3 regions of the Paenarthrobacter sp. TAF1 genome follow, and region 1 is predicted to be linked to each of the others. Evidence: riboswitches for the same ligand, from Rfam matches in the RefSeq annotation. Region 1 holds a riboswitch; each other region holds the start of a gene.

The links. A riboswitch is a leader RNA that binds a small molecule or an ion and turns the genes downstream of it on or off. The one in region 1 is predicted to bind thiamine pyrophosphate.
Region 2: linked by a shared signal. The riboswitch ahead of thiC (phosphomethylpyrimidine synthase ThiC) and the one ahead of AB4Y81_RS13280 (ECF transporter S component) in region 1 are both predicted to bind thiamine pyrophosphate.
Region 3: linked by a shared signal. The riboswitch ahead of thiD (bifunctional hydroxymethylpyrimidine kinase/phosphomethylpyrimidine kinase) and the one ahead of AB4Y81_RS13280 (ECF transporter S component) in region 1 are both predicted to bind thiamine pyrophosphate.

The regions. Positions count from the first base shown of each region.
Region 1 covers NZ_JBFRDO010000009.1:45,843-50,434, forward strand. Annotated here, with positions in the region: gene AB4Y81_RS13275 (ABC transporter ATP-binding protein) at 1-1,373, opposite strand, end outside; gene AB4Y81_RS13280 (ECF transporter S component) at 1,373-1,993, opposite strand; TPP riboswitch at 2,070-2,206, opposite strand; gene AB4Y81_RS13285 (NUDIX hydrolase) at 2,432-3,109, shown strand; gene AB4Y81_RS13290 (DUF4235 domain-containing protein) at 3,136-3,384, shown strand; gene mnhG (monovalent cation/H(+) antiporter subunit G) at 3,477-3,866, opposite strand; gene AB4Y81_RS13300 (monovalent cation/H+ antiporter complex subunit F) at 3,856-4,134, opposite strand; gene AB4Y81_RS13305 (Na+/H+ antiporter subunit E) at 4,131-4,592, opposite strand, start outside.
Region 2 covers NZ_JBFRDO010000018.1:16,977-21,568, reverse strand. Annotated here, with positions in the region: gene AB4Y81_RS18300 (alpha/beta fold hydrolase) at 1-576, shown strand, start outside; gene thiC (phosphomethylpyrimidine synthase ThiC) at 559-2,418, opposite strand; TPP riboswitch at 2,414-2,521, opposite strand; gene AB4Y81_RS18290 (amidohydrolase family protein) at 2,606-3,688, shown strand; gene AB4Y81_RS18285 (VOC family protein) at 3,781-4,592, shown strand, end outside.
Region 3 covers NZ_JBFRDO010000001.1:359,214-363,805, reverse strand. Annotated here, with positions in the region: gene AB4Y81_RS01665 (Rne/Rng family ribonuclease) at 1-1,613, shown strand, start outside; TPP riboswitch at 1,700-1,798, shown strand; gene thiD (bifunctional hydroxymethylpyrimidine kinase/phosphomethylpyrimidine kinase) at 1,789-3,324, shown strand; gene rplU (50S ribosomal protein L21) at 3,695-4,003, shown strand; gene rpmA (50S ribosomal protein L27) at 4,066-4,329, shown strand; gene obgE (GTPase ObgE) at 4,466-4,592, shown strand, end outside.

The DNA.
Region 1 (4,592 bases):
AGGACGAGTACCTTCGGGTGCGCCGCCAACACCGTAGCCACTGAAAGCCTGCGTTTCTCACCGCCGGACAGGGTGTAGGGATTGGCATCCACCAGATGGGAGAGCCTCAGCCGCTCCACCAATTCGTCCACGCGTTCCCCGCCGTGGCCCAGGTGCCTGGGACCGAACATGAGCTCATCCAGGACCTTGCCCGTGACGAACTGGTGCTCCGGTTCCTGGAAGACCGTGCCGATCCTGGAGATGAGCTGATCGGCCTTCCATTTGTACGGGTCGATGCCCGCCCCCTCCGAAAGGTCGACGCCGGCGCTCACCATGCCGTCCACCGGCGCCAGAAGGCCGGCCAACGTCAGCGCAAAAGTGGACTTCCCGGCACCATTGGGCCCGGTAATGGTCAACGCCTGGCCAGCACGGACCTGGGCGGTGATGTCCCTCTGCACCGGAACCGGAGGGATGGTTCGGAAGCGCTTCCGCCTGGGCTTTTCCCGGGACACGGCCAGGTCCTGTGCTGCGAGGAGGAGTTCGTTTGTCCCGGACGTCCGGGCACGCGCCCTTGTGGCGGGAACGTAGCCGGGAACCCACACGCCCGCCGTCATCAGCATGGAGCGCGCCTGGGTGAGGACCTGCTCCGGCGGACCATCCAGGAGGACTCCCGGGGTGCCTGATTGCGGGCCTGCGGTACCGGGTTGCAGGACCACGATCCTGTCCACCAGGTCCTTCCACACGGACACCCTGTGCTCCACCACCACCAGCGTGGCGCCGGTCTTGTCCAGGCAGCGGGCCACGGCGTCGCGGACCTCGAGGACCCCTGCAGGATCGAGGTTGGCCGTGGGTTCGTCCAACAGGATCAAGCCTGGCCGCATCGCCAAAATGCCGGCCAGCGCGAGGCGCTGCTTCTGTCCCCCGGAAAGTGCCGCCGTCGGGTGGTCCAATGCCAAACCGCCGCCTGATGCGGTACGCAAGCCGACGTCGTCGAGCGCTTCATGCACCCGGGACCAGATCTCCTCGCGCGGCACGGCAAGGTTCTCGGCGCCGAAGGCGACGTCGTCGCCCACCCGGGAGAGAACCACCTGCGTTTCGGGATCCTGCTGCATCAGCCCGGCGCGGCCACGCTGCTCGCGGGGGGTAACGCCGTCGATCAGCAGCGAACCGGTCTCGTCAGAGTCGTCTTCCTCGTCCCCCAGCACCCCGGCGAGGGCGTGCAGGAGCGTGGACTTGCCGGCCCCCGAAGGGCCCAGCAACAGGACGCGTTCCCCCGGTTCAATGCGGAGGTCAAGGCCCTGGATGGCAGGCTGGGCCCGGCCGGCATGCCGCCATCCCCACCCCTCGGCGGAGATGGCGGCAGGCCGGACCGTGCCGCTGTGTGTGGCAGGCATCAGTTGAAGACTGGCTCCGAAGCGGCCTTCCGCGACGCGAAGGAACTCAGGACACCCGTCGTGGCCAGACCGCGGGTGGCGATCCAGGACAGTCCGCCGGCGATCACTGCACCGGAGATGGTGGTGAAGGTGATGTATGTCAGCTTGTCGATGGCCTCGTAGGCGATATTCCAGCCCCAGGGCAGGAACGAATCGTTCAGGCCACAGAAGAGGCCCGCGCCTGCGCCCGCGAGGAGTGCCGTGGGCAGGTTGAACTTCTTGTAGCGGAACGCGGCGAAGATGAGCTCGGCGCCAAGGCCTTGGAGGATGCCGGAGATGAGCACCGTGGTGCCGTACTGCGAACCCATGATGAGCTCACCCGTGGCTGCGACGGCCTCGCAGAAAAGAGCTGCGCCGGGCTTTCGGATAATGAGCATGCCCAGGACTGCGGGGATCATCCAGCCACCGGCGATCAGGCCGGTAAGGGGCGGGTACGCCGCATTCATGGGGATGGATACCAGTGCCGCGCCCTGGGACCAGGCCCAGAAGATCACGCCGCCGGCGATGGCGATGAGGGCCGCCACCACGATGTCTACAACACGCCAGCTATAACTGGTCTTCTTCACGTTTACCGTGGTCATTTTTCTGCCTCCTGAGGTTACAGGAGGGGAAAGTGCTCCCCGGAATCCGCCTGGCTTGCGCCGTCCGGCTCCGGACACTCTGAGAAGCTCGACTCCCTTGCGCCGGTACTAACCGGATCAGGTTCGAGGGTCTGCGGCTGTCCGCACTCTCAGCGCCCTCGCGTCTCCTGCATCGCTGCAAGGTCCGACGGCGGCGCTCCCCTGTCGTTATCAAATCTGCCCTGATGGGCGGGTTCAGTTTACACCTCCGCGTACGGCCGGCTCTGGGCCGCGGTCACAATCCTGTTGCGAGGCCCACTCTGCACCCTATCCCCGCGCCTAAACACGCACACCAGGCCCCACAACAAACGAGGGTGCGTTGCGAGGCCCACTCTGCGCCCTATCCCCACGCCTAAACACGCACAGCAGGCCCCACAACGCACCTGCAAGAATGGCCTGATGACGGATCTTCCAGGCTCCCACGCACCCGTGGCCGAGCCACGCCTCGCTGCCAGCGTGATTCTGCTCCGCGACGCCCCCTCGGGGCTAGAGGCATTTGTCCAGCACAGAGTCAGCACCATGGACTTCGCGGCAGGAATGGTGGTCTTTCCGGGCGGCCGGGTGGACGCTGTGGATCAGTCCGGCTGGGACTACCCCGGGGAACTGCTGCGCAGCCATGCGTTGTCCTGGGCGCAGAGTTCGATTTCCGCGGACACAGCGTTGGCGGAGAGGAACGCGGGAATGGTGCTCACGGCAGCAATCCGCGAAGTCCAGGAAGAAGCCGGGCTGGCCATCGAGCCCGGAGAGCTGCGACCCTGGGCCAACTGGATCACGCCCATAGACATGCCCAAGCGCTTCGACACCTACTTCTATGTGGCCAAGCCGGCACCGGAAGCGCAGCCCCGGCATCAAACCACGGAGGCTTGGCAGTCGCTGTGGATGCCGGTGTCCGGAGTCCTGGAAGCGGAAGCCGCAGGGCAGTTGAAGCTGATGCCACCCACCTACTATCTGCTGAAGGAAATCGCTGTCCTCGATTCCGTAGAGGCAGTGTGGTCCGCCGAGCACCCGGTCGTCCCGGTTCTGGCTCCGGTCGGGTCCTTGGCAGCGTTTCTCAAGGAGCGGGAAAACCGCGGGTAGCCGTGCCGTGCAGCTAGGCTGGTGGCATGAACCTCTTTTTCAAGCTGCTGGGCGCCGGGGTAAGCCTCGGTGCAGGCTTTGTCGGTACCAAACTCGTCAACAAAGGCTGGGAAAAGGCCACGGGCAACAAGCCGCCCACAGGCAACGATGACATGGAGACGAGCCTCCGCTCGGCTCTGACCTTCGCGCTGATTTCCGCTTTCGTGAGCACGCTGATCCAGGTCCTTGCCAGCCGCGGCACCCAGCGGGCGATTGCCCGCTTCGCGAAGTCGTAGGACATCGTCTAAGCATCACCCAACAAGCAACGCGGGGTCACTTATGGCCCATCCCCATGGGGGTAATGGGCCATAAGTGACCCCGCGTTGCTTTAAGGTTCGGAGGGCTCCTGGCCGGCGGCGGCCCTTTGGACCACGGCTTCGAGTTCGTCCTTGGTGAGCTTCTCGCGGTGCCCGTGTTTGGTCCGGTACGCGGAGCGCCCCACCATGTGGGCGGACACCGGCGCGGTGAGAAGTTGGAAAATCCACGCCACCAGCAGGACGGGCCACACCCACCAAGTACGCATCTGCAGGCCGATCGCTGCGAGCATCAGGAACAAGCCCAACACCTGCGGCTTGGTGGCTGCGTGCATGCGGCTCATGAGGTCCGGGAACCTCAGCAAGCCGATCGCGGCACCCAGGGACATCAGCGCGCCCACTATGAGGAACACTGCGGTCACCATGTCGATGACCAAGTCCACTCCGGTGGCGTCAGGACTCATTGCTTTGCTCCCTTCGCTCGGCCACGAACCGGGCAACCGTCACGGAGCCGATGAAACCGATCACCGCGAGGGCCACCAGCAGCATCAGGTTGTTGAGGTGTTGGTTCACGGCCATGTCGATGGCGAGGGCAGCACCAAGGATGGCCAGCAGGACATCGGAAGCAAGGACGCGGTCAAGCAAAGATGGGCCAATCGCGATGCGCACGATCGCACCTGCAGCGGCGAGGCTGAGGATCACCGCCGTGGCCACCAGAACAAATTCCTTCACAGCGTTGCCCCTTCCATGCCGGGCCGGGCTTCTGCCTTCAGGGCCTCGACTTCTTCCCGCGTTCCCATGATGCGGATCAGCCCTGCCTCAATGTTCTGCGTCTCCCGGCGGATCTTGTCGATGTCCGCTTCTTCGTAGATGTTCAGCGCGTGCAAATAGAGCGTGGAGGTGGAGCGGTCCACCTCCACCACCAGCGAGCCGGGGATCAGCGAGATGACATGCCCTGTAGCCGTCACCATGAGGTCCGAGTGGCTTCGCAACGGAACAGCGACGACGGCGCTGCGCACCTTGGGTCCCTTGACCACCGCCAGGTACAGCACCAGGAAGCTCGCTGCCACCACTTTCGCGACGAACATCAGGGCGAACGGAACAGCACGCAGGACATTGAACCTGCCGCTGAGCTCCACAGGCGGGAGGTAGAAGAACTTGGCCACCAGCACGGCAATCAGCGCGCCAAA
Region 2 (4,592 bases), on a different contig from region 1:
AACGTCGCTGCCGACGTCGCCATCGTGATTGGTGCCTTGGCTGATTCAGGGGGCGGCCACGTCGTAGCGCACGAGCAAGGCGCGATCTCCGCCATGTTAGCGGCCGTTGAGCGCCCTGATCTTGTGCATTCGCTTTCCTTGGTGGAGCCCGCCTGTTTGTCCCTGACTGCTGAGCTTCCCGCTACCGCTTCATATCGGGCGCTGATGGAACCGCTGTTTGAGGTGCGGGGCCAGCTCAACGACGCCGATTACCAGCGTGAGTATTTCCTCCGCGCGTTTTCCGCCGAAACGGGAGGGCTCGACTCTCCCGAGGCCCGGCGTTCTGCCCGCAGGCTCCGGCTCCAAGCTCCGCCGTGGGAAGCTCCACTGCACATTGTTCCTGGTGTTCCCACCCTGGTTCTTACGGGTGGTTGGGAGCCGCTGTACGAGGAAATCGCCGCGTACCTCCAGGAGACCGGTGCCCTCCGCCGTGTGGCAGCAGGCGGGCACCGGCCCCAGGACTCACCCGACGGCGATCACATCATCCGTTCGTTCGTCGCAGAGGTGCGACGGGCCAGGTCAGTTCAGGCTTCCTGACTGCGTGGTCCCATCGATCGGCTCCGGCGTCCGTGCGGAGGCCACCTGGAGCTCCGGCAGATAGACCTTTCCACCGGAGGCGAGGAACTCCGCACTTTTTTCCCGCATCCCGCTGTACATTCCTGCGATCGCCGCTTGGGATTCTGCTGAACCGTATTCGTCGCGGATGTCCTGGCTGATGCGCATCGAACAGAACTTGGGCCCGCACATTGAGCAGAAGTGCGCCGTTTTGGCGGGTTCCGCCGGCAGCGTTTCATCGTGGAACGACTCGGCCGTCACAGGATCGAGGGACAGGGCAAACTGGTCCCTCCACCGGAATTCGAAGCGCGCCTTGGAAAGTGCGTCGTCGCGCTCATGTGCGCCGGGGTGCCCCTTGGCAAGGTCCGCCGCGTGCGCCGCGATCTTATACGTGATCACCCCTGTTTTGACATCGTCTTTGTTGGGTAGGCCCAGGTGTTCCTTGGGCGTGACGTAGCAGAGCATGGCCGTGCCGTAGCGGGCGATCTCCGTGGCACCGATGGCTGAGGTGATGTGGTCGTAGCCGGGGGCGACGTCGGTGACCAGCGGACCCAGGGTGTAGAACGGTGCCCCTTTGCAGAGTTCCTGCTGCCGTTCCACATTTTCGCGGACCAGGTGGAACGGGATATGCCCGGGACCTTCCACCATCACCTGCACGTCGAATTCCCAGGCGCGCTGTGTGAGTTCGGCCAGGGTGTCCAGTTCCGCGAATTGTGCGGCGTCGTTGGCGTCAGCGGTAGCGCCGGGACGCAGGCCGTCGCCGAGGGAAAACGCGACGTCGTACTTGGCAAAAATTTCGCACAACTCGTCGAAGTGCGTGTACAGGAAGTTCTCCTGGTGGTGGGCCAGGCACCACCCCGCCATGATGGACCCGCCACGGGAAACTATGCCTGTCACGCGGTTGGCGGTCAGCGGTACGTACCTGAGCAGTACACCGGCATGGATCGTCATGTAGTCCACGCCTTGCTCGCACTGTTCGATCACTGTGTCACGGAAGATTTCCCACGTGAGCTTGTTGGCTTCTCCATTGACCTTTTCCAGCGCCTGGTAGATGGGAACGGTGCCGATCGGAACAGGGGAGTTGCGGATCAGCCACTCGCGGGTGGTGTGGATGTCGTCGCCGGTTGACAGGTCCATGACGGTGTCCGCGCCCCACTGCGTAGCCCACTGAAGCTTGTCCACTTCTTCGGCAATTGAACTGGTGACGGCCGAATTGCCGATGTTGGCGTTGATCTTCACCAGGAAGGCCTTGCCGATAATCATGGGCTCGGATTCGGGGTGGTTGATGTTGTTGGGAATGATCGCGCGGCCGGCGGCGACTTCGCTGCGGACCAGTTCGACATCGCAATTCTCGCGCAGCGCCACGAAGCGCATCTCAGGCGTCACCAGGCCTTGCCGTGCGTAGTGCATCTGGGTGACGGTCTTACCCTCGACGGCGCGGCGTGGCACCGGTTGCGCGCCCTTCCACTCGGCTGAGGCGGCCCCGCGGCGAACAGCCGACTTGCCGTCGTCGAGCAGGTTCCGTTCGCGGCCGGAATAGGCCTCAGTGTCGCCGCGGGACTCGATCCATGCGGCCCGGAACGGTTCCAAGCCCACGACGGGATCGCTGCCCGGGCCTGCCGTCCGGTACACCTGCAGTGGTGCGTTGGCTTGGCCATTGGGGGAGGGCTCCAGCGCGATTTCCGTGACGGGGACGCGGATTCCGGCGTCATGGTCTTCAAGCCATGCCAGCGAATGGGACCTCAGGGACTGCGTAACAGGCTCGTTTTGGGCAGGGCTGGACTCGTTTTGGGCAGGGCTGTGCTGTGTTTTGGTGGTGCTCAAAGGATTACTCACTTCCTTCGCCGGCATTACCCGGACAGGTTCAACGGTCGCAGGCTGCCTCAGCCCGATCTCAGCCCCTGCAAGGGCCCCCGTGTGGTCGTAGACGAAGCTACCACAGCTGGCAGGGGGCGCCCAGTCACATCAGTCCGCCGAAGCCTGCCGCCCCGCTGCGGATTAGGCTTTTGCCATGGCCAACATCATTGAATTCAGCGGACCCGTGCTCGTGGCGGCAGATGACGTGCGCCAAGGAATGTGGTCTGTTGGGGGAGCGCTGACGTTTGAAAAGCCGTCGTCCCCTCCCGACAAGGTACTGGACGGTTGGGTCCTGCCGGGTTTCGTGGATGCCCACTGCCATATCGGATTGGGCGCCGGTGGGGCCGTGGACGACGCCACCACCCTCGCGCAGGCCCAGGCCGACCTCGCTTCGGGAACCCTGCTGATCCGCGACTGCGGATCTCCCAGCGACACACGTTGGGTGCAGCAGCGTACGGACTTGCCCCGCCTTATCAGGTCCGGCCGCCACATCGCCCGAAGCCGTCGGTACCTGCGCGGATTGGGCCATGAGATTGAACCGGAACAGCTGGTGGAGACCGTCCGTAAGGAGGCCCGCGACGGCGACGGTTGGGTGAAGCTCGTGGGCGACTGGATCGACCGTGGCATTGGCGACTTGGCGCCCTCTTTTCCGGCAAAGCTGGTCAGGGACGCCATAGCTGCCGCCCACGAGGAAGGTGCCAGGGTCACGGCGCACTGCTTTGCCGAGGACACAATCGACGACATGCTGGATGCCAACATCGACTGCATCGAACATGCCACTGGCCTTCTGCCCCGGCACATCCCACGGCTGGTGGAGCAGTCAGTGCCGATCGTTCCCACGTTGGTGAACATTGCGACCTTTCCGGAGATCGCCGCCCAGGCGGCGCCAAAGTTCCCCGGGTACGCGGACCACATGACGCGGTTGTGGGAGCGCCGGCGTGAGCGGGTCCTTGAGGCTTTCGAGGCCGGGGTGGCGATCTACGCGGGAACGGATGCGGGCAGCGTGATCAAGCACGGCCGCATCGCGGACGAAATGCATGAACTGCACGACGCCGGCCTGCCGCCCGCCGCGGTCCTGGATGCCGCTGCGTGGGGCGCCCGCAAGTGGCTGGGAGCCGACGCCATCAGCGAAGGCGCCAGTGCCGACGTCGTTCTCTGCCATGACGATCCCCGGCACGACCTACGGACGGTATCCGGGCTCAAGCACGTGGTCCTTCGCGGTGAACTCATGGGATGAGCGTCAAATGGTTGGGAATAAATTGAAGCTTCAAGTAATTTAGAGAAGTAGAACCTGCCGAAAGGCGGACACTTCAACACCGGGAGCTTCACATGTCCACATCATCCGCACAGGACCTTCTTCCTGCCGACCTCGCCATGGGCACTGTCATGCTCAAGGTCGGCGACATGAAAGTCATGAGTGACTACTACCAGCGTGCTTTGGGCCTTGTGGTCGTGGCCGAACAGGACGGCGGCCTCTACCTGGGCCGGGCAGGCAAGCCCGTGGTTCACCTGGCGCCGGCTTCGGGGCTCCAGATTCCGGGGCGGGGTGAAGCCGGGTTGTTCCACACCGCCATGCTGTTCCAGGATCAGCCCTCACTGGCGGCCACCATCGCCACCGCTGCCGGATACGAACCCCGGGCGTTCGTGGGCAGCGCAGACCACCTGGTCAGCGAAGCGTTCTACTTCACCGACCCGGAAGGCAACGGTATCGAGCTTTACTACGACAAGCCCCGTGAAACCTGGCAGTGGGACGGCAAGAACGTCGTCATGGACAACGTGGCCCTCCCGCCGCAACGTTTCCTTCAGCAGCACCTGAGCGAAGAAGCCGTCACTGGCCAGCATCAGGCAGCGGCCGGTGTCGGGCACGTCCACCTTCAGGTAGGTGACGTCGCCACCGCCCAGGACTTCTACGTCGGGACCCTGGGCTTCGAGCGGACCGCGGGCTGGCACGGCCAAGCACTGTTCGTATCTGCCGGCGGCTATCACCACCACATGGCCATGAATGTCTGGAACAGCCGGGGTGCCGGCCCCCGCAAGGACACTCTTGGGCTGGGGGAAGTGTTGATCGAGGTTCCATCCAGCGAGGATGTCGGGGCCTTGGCGGACCGTTTGCGCGTTGCCGGGGTGCAGAACCATCACAC
Region 3 (4,592 bases), on a different contig from region 1:
CCGCTGAAGGTGCCTCGGAAGAAGAACTGACCCACGACATCAACCGTTTGCGCGCGCAGTGGGAAGGTATCGAAGGGCAAGCTTCCTCCACCAAGGTGCTGGCACCGGAACTGCTTTACGGCGAACCGGACCTCACCATCAAGGTTGTCCGTGACGTCTTCAACGAGGACTTCTCCAAGCTGATCGTCTCCGGTGACGACGCCTGGGACACCATCGAGGCCTATGTAACCTATGTTGCCCCCGACCTCGTGGGCCGCCTTGAAAAATGGACCAAGGATCAAGACATCTTCGCTGCCTGGCGCATCGATGAGCAGATCCACAAGGCCCTGGAGCGCAAGGTCTTCCTGCCATCCGGTGGCTCGCTGGTCATTGACCGCACCGAGGCCATGACGGTGGTGGACGTCAACACCGGGAAGTTCACCGGCAGTGGTGGAAACCTGGAAGAGACAGTTACCAAGAACAACCTTGAAGCTGCCGAGGAAGTCGTTCGCCAGCTTCGCCTGCGTGACATCGGCGGCATCATCGTCATCGACTTCATCGACATGGTCCTGGAATCCAACCGCGACCTCGTTCTCCGCCGCATGGTGGAGTGCCTGGGCCGTGACCGTACCAAGCACCAGGTTGCTGAAGTAACGTCACTGGGCCTTGTCCAGATGACCCGCAAGCGCATGGGCACCGGTCTCCTTGAAGTCTTCGGTGAGCAGTGCGAGCACTGCGCAGGCCGCGGTGTCGTGACGCATGACGAGCCCGTGGAGCACCGCCGCGCCAACACCGTGGCAGCCGAGCAGCACCGTCCGCACACCGAGGCACAGCAGTCCACAGCCCGCACCGAGCGCAAGCGTCGCCGCGGCAAGGGCGGCGCCCAGGGAACGGTCGAAGCGCCGGCCCAGGTCCATTCGACGCCGTCCGCCCCTGTTGCGGCACCTGCAGCACACCCGGAAGCCCAGGACCCTGCCCGTCAGGCAAAGGCCGAAGCAACCCGGGCTGCACTGGCGACGATTGCAGCGGCCGCGCATGCCGCCCACCTTCACGATGACGAGCTCCACAAGGCAGAGGAGCAAACCCGGGCGGCCGGGGAGCATGGTCCCGACGCCGGTTCAGTCTCCGCTGCCCCGACGGCCCAGGAAGCCGCGGCACACGACGCCGCTGTCCGCGAAGGCCGGGCCACTCCAGTGCTGCGTTTTGGCGGCGAAGAGGTTGCCTTGCCTTTCGTTGAACACCACGATGAGCCGCAGGCAGCCCAGCCGGCCATGAGCCTGGACCGTCTGGCCGAAGCTTTCTCGCACCTTGGCGCGGCACCGTCGCCTGAGGACCAGAAAGCCAAGGAAGCTGTCGAAGCCCCGAAGGCTGCGGACACCCCGACGACTGAAGCTCCGGCTCCGGCCGCAGACGAAGCCCCCTCAGCATCGCGGGGTCGTCGTAGCCGCCGGAACCGCAGTGCAAGCAGGGCCCAAGGCGCGGCCAACGAGACCAGTGTTGAGCACCACGACGTGACCGCTACGGCCGCGAAGGGATCGGCGCACGAGTCCAAGGCGCCTGCGGAGCCGGTCAGGAAAGCGGCCCCGGACGAACCCATCATCCTGGGCGTCGGCGTACCGGCCTCCGAACTCTAACCGTTTGTGACCGCACCAAGGCCCCGCAGTTCCGCTACCAGCGGCAATTGCGGGGCCTTTTGCTGTCTGCCGGTGCGCTAGGCTGGGGGACTGACACGGGGTGCCAGGCGATGGGCCAGGCTGAGATCCAAACCCGTTGAACCTGTCCGGTTAGCACCGGCGAAGGGATGTCCTCATGGCCGCATTGTCATCTTCCGCTGTTTATCCGCTGGCGGAGGACCGCAGACGAACCCCCCGGGTACTGAGCATCGCGGGCTCCGACCCGTCCGGAGGAGCCGGAATCCAGGCTGATTTGAAGAGCATCGCCGCCCACGGTGGATATGGCATGGCGGCCATTACGGCTTTGACGGCCCAGAACACCCTGGGTGTCAGCGGTGTGCACGGACCACCCGTGGAGTTCCTGCGCCAGCAACTGGACGCCGTCAGTACCGATATCGTCATCGACGCCGTGAAGATCGGGATGCTCGGCGACGCGGCTGTTATTGACGAGGTGCGCAGTTGGCTCGAATCGGTGCGCCCCGCCGTCGTGGTTCTTGATCCCGTGATGGTGGCCACCAGCGGTGACCGCCTGCTAGACGAATCCGCAGGGGAGGCCCTTCGTTCCCTGCTTCCATTGGCGGACCTGATCACGCCGAACCTGCCCGAGCTTGCCATATTGCTGGGGGAAACCGAGGCTGCTGATTGGGCATCGGCATTGGAGCAGGGCAAGCGACTGGCAGCTGAGTGCGGAAACACGGTCTTGGTCAAGGGCGGTCATCTGGCCGGCTCGGAATGCCCCGATGCCTTGATCAACACCAGCGGGCTGTTGCGGCAGGACGTCATCGAAGTGGCAGGTCCAAGGATTGAGACCCGGAACAGCCATGGCACTGGATGCTCGTTGTCGTCCGCCTTGGCTACCGTCCAGGCGCGCACGGGCGACTGGGAGGCCTCACTGCGCGAAGCGAAACCGTGGCTGCTCCAGGCCCTGAGGAGCGCAGGGGAGCTGGAAGTGGGCCAGGGCAACGGGCCTGTGGACCACTTCCACCACCACCGCGTCCTCCAGCCTGGCGGATTTGCCGCCACTTTGTGGAAGGAAGCCATCCCGGAGCTTGAAAAAATCCACGGCCTCAACTTCATCCAGGAACTGCAGTCGGGGCATTTGCCGGAGCCGGCATTCAGCTACTACCTTGCGCAGGACGCCATCTATCTCAATGGCTATTCCAGGGTCCTTGCCCGTGCAGGCGCGTTGGCGCCCACCGAGGAAGAACAGCTGTTCTGGGCCAAGAGCTCACGGCAGTGCCTGGAAGTTGAATCGGAACTGCACAGGAACTGGTTGAGCTCCCGTAAGGCTTCGGGCGTCACCGGACCGGTCACCAAAGCCTATGTGGACCATCTGCTGGCAACGTCGGCATCCGGCAGCTATGCGGTGGTCCTCGCGGCGATCCTGCCCTGCTACTGGTTGTATGCGGAAGTGGGTCAAAAGCTCCACGCCGCGTTCGTCGATGCCGGGGCCTCCGGCGGGCATCCCTATGCGGACTGGCTGCGGACGTACGCCGACGAGGACTTTGCCTCCGCCACAAGGATGGCGATCAACTTCACAGACGCGGCGGCCGTTGCCGCTTCCGGGCGTGAACGTGCGGAGATGCTTGAGGCTTTCAGGCAGTCCTGCCGCTACGAGACGGCGTTCTTTGATGCTCCGCGGCTCTACGCCCAGGGTGGCCCGGCCTGTTGAATCGGGACTGAACCGGGATGAAAAGCATGGCTTGTCCCGCGCGTCGCGGGCGTGATCACGTTAATCGCCGCCAAACCCTGTAGGCTGTATGGGCACGGTGCCGGGAGAGTCCGTTACACCTCGTGATGCAAGTCACGGGGTAGCCTCCGGTCCCGGCCTCATTTGCAGCTGAGGGTCAAACTAGCGTAATCTTGATCTTCGGTGCTTACGCCAACACTTGGGTTATGCCCCTTGGAATTGTTCATGGGATGACTCGCGGACTTCGAACAGAAGTCCACGGCGTTGAGGCACAGCGCGAACCAAGCCTGATTCCGGTGACAGGTTCCGCACGCAAATTTAGTTATAAACGTCGAGAGAAGTGAGTACCCAAGTGGTGTACGCGATTGTCCGCGCAGGCGGCCGCCAAGAAAAAGTTTCCGTTGGAGACTACGTAACGCTTAACCGCGTCCCCGGTGGAGCCGGTAGCACGCTTGAGCTGCCCGCCTTGCTCCTGGTTGACGGCGACAAGGTCACCTCCGCAGCAGCGGAACTGGCCAACGTCAAGGTTACGGCTGAGATCCTCGAAGACCTCCGTGGTCCGAAGATCGTCATCCAGAAGTTCAAGAACAAGACCGGCTACCGGAAGCGTCAGGGTCACCGTCAGGAACTGACCAAGATCAAGATCACCAGCATCGCGTAACTTTCGTTACCCGCTGTTCAGGTTTTTCAGTTTCCCCAGAAATTTAGAGGCAGGCATTTCACATGGCACACAAAAAAGGCGCGAGTTCCACTCGCAACGGTCGTGACTCCAACGCACAGTACCTGGGCGTCAAGCGCTTCGGTGGTCAGGTAGTCTCCGCCGGCGAAATCATCGTTCGCCAGCGCGGCACCCACTTCCACCCGGGTGCAGGCGTCGGTCGCGGTGGCGACGACACACTGTTCGCCCTGCAGGCCGGTGCGGTTGAGTTTGGTACTCGCCGCGGCCGTCGCGTAGTGAACATCGTTGCTGCTGCAGCTGCAGAGTAACAACAAGTTCTGAACCGGTGGAGCGGGCCAAGCGGCCCGCTCCACCGTTCTTTTAACCGCATTACAATCGACTAGGGCGCCCTCAGGCGCGCTGGTTTTTGCAACAGCGCTGGCAACAGCAATAGAGGAGATCCACGTGGCGAGCTTTGTAGACCGGGTAGTCCTGCACGTATCCGGCGGAACCGGCGGCCACGGCTGTGTCTCCGTTAAGCGGGAAAAGTTCAAGCCGCTCGGCGGTCCCGACGGCGGCAACGGCGGCAACG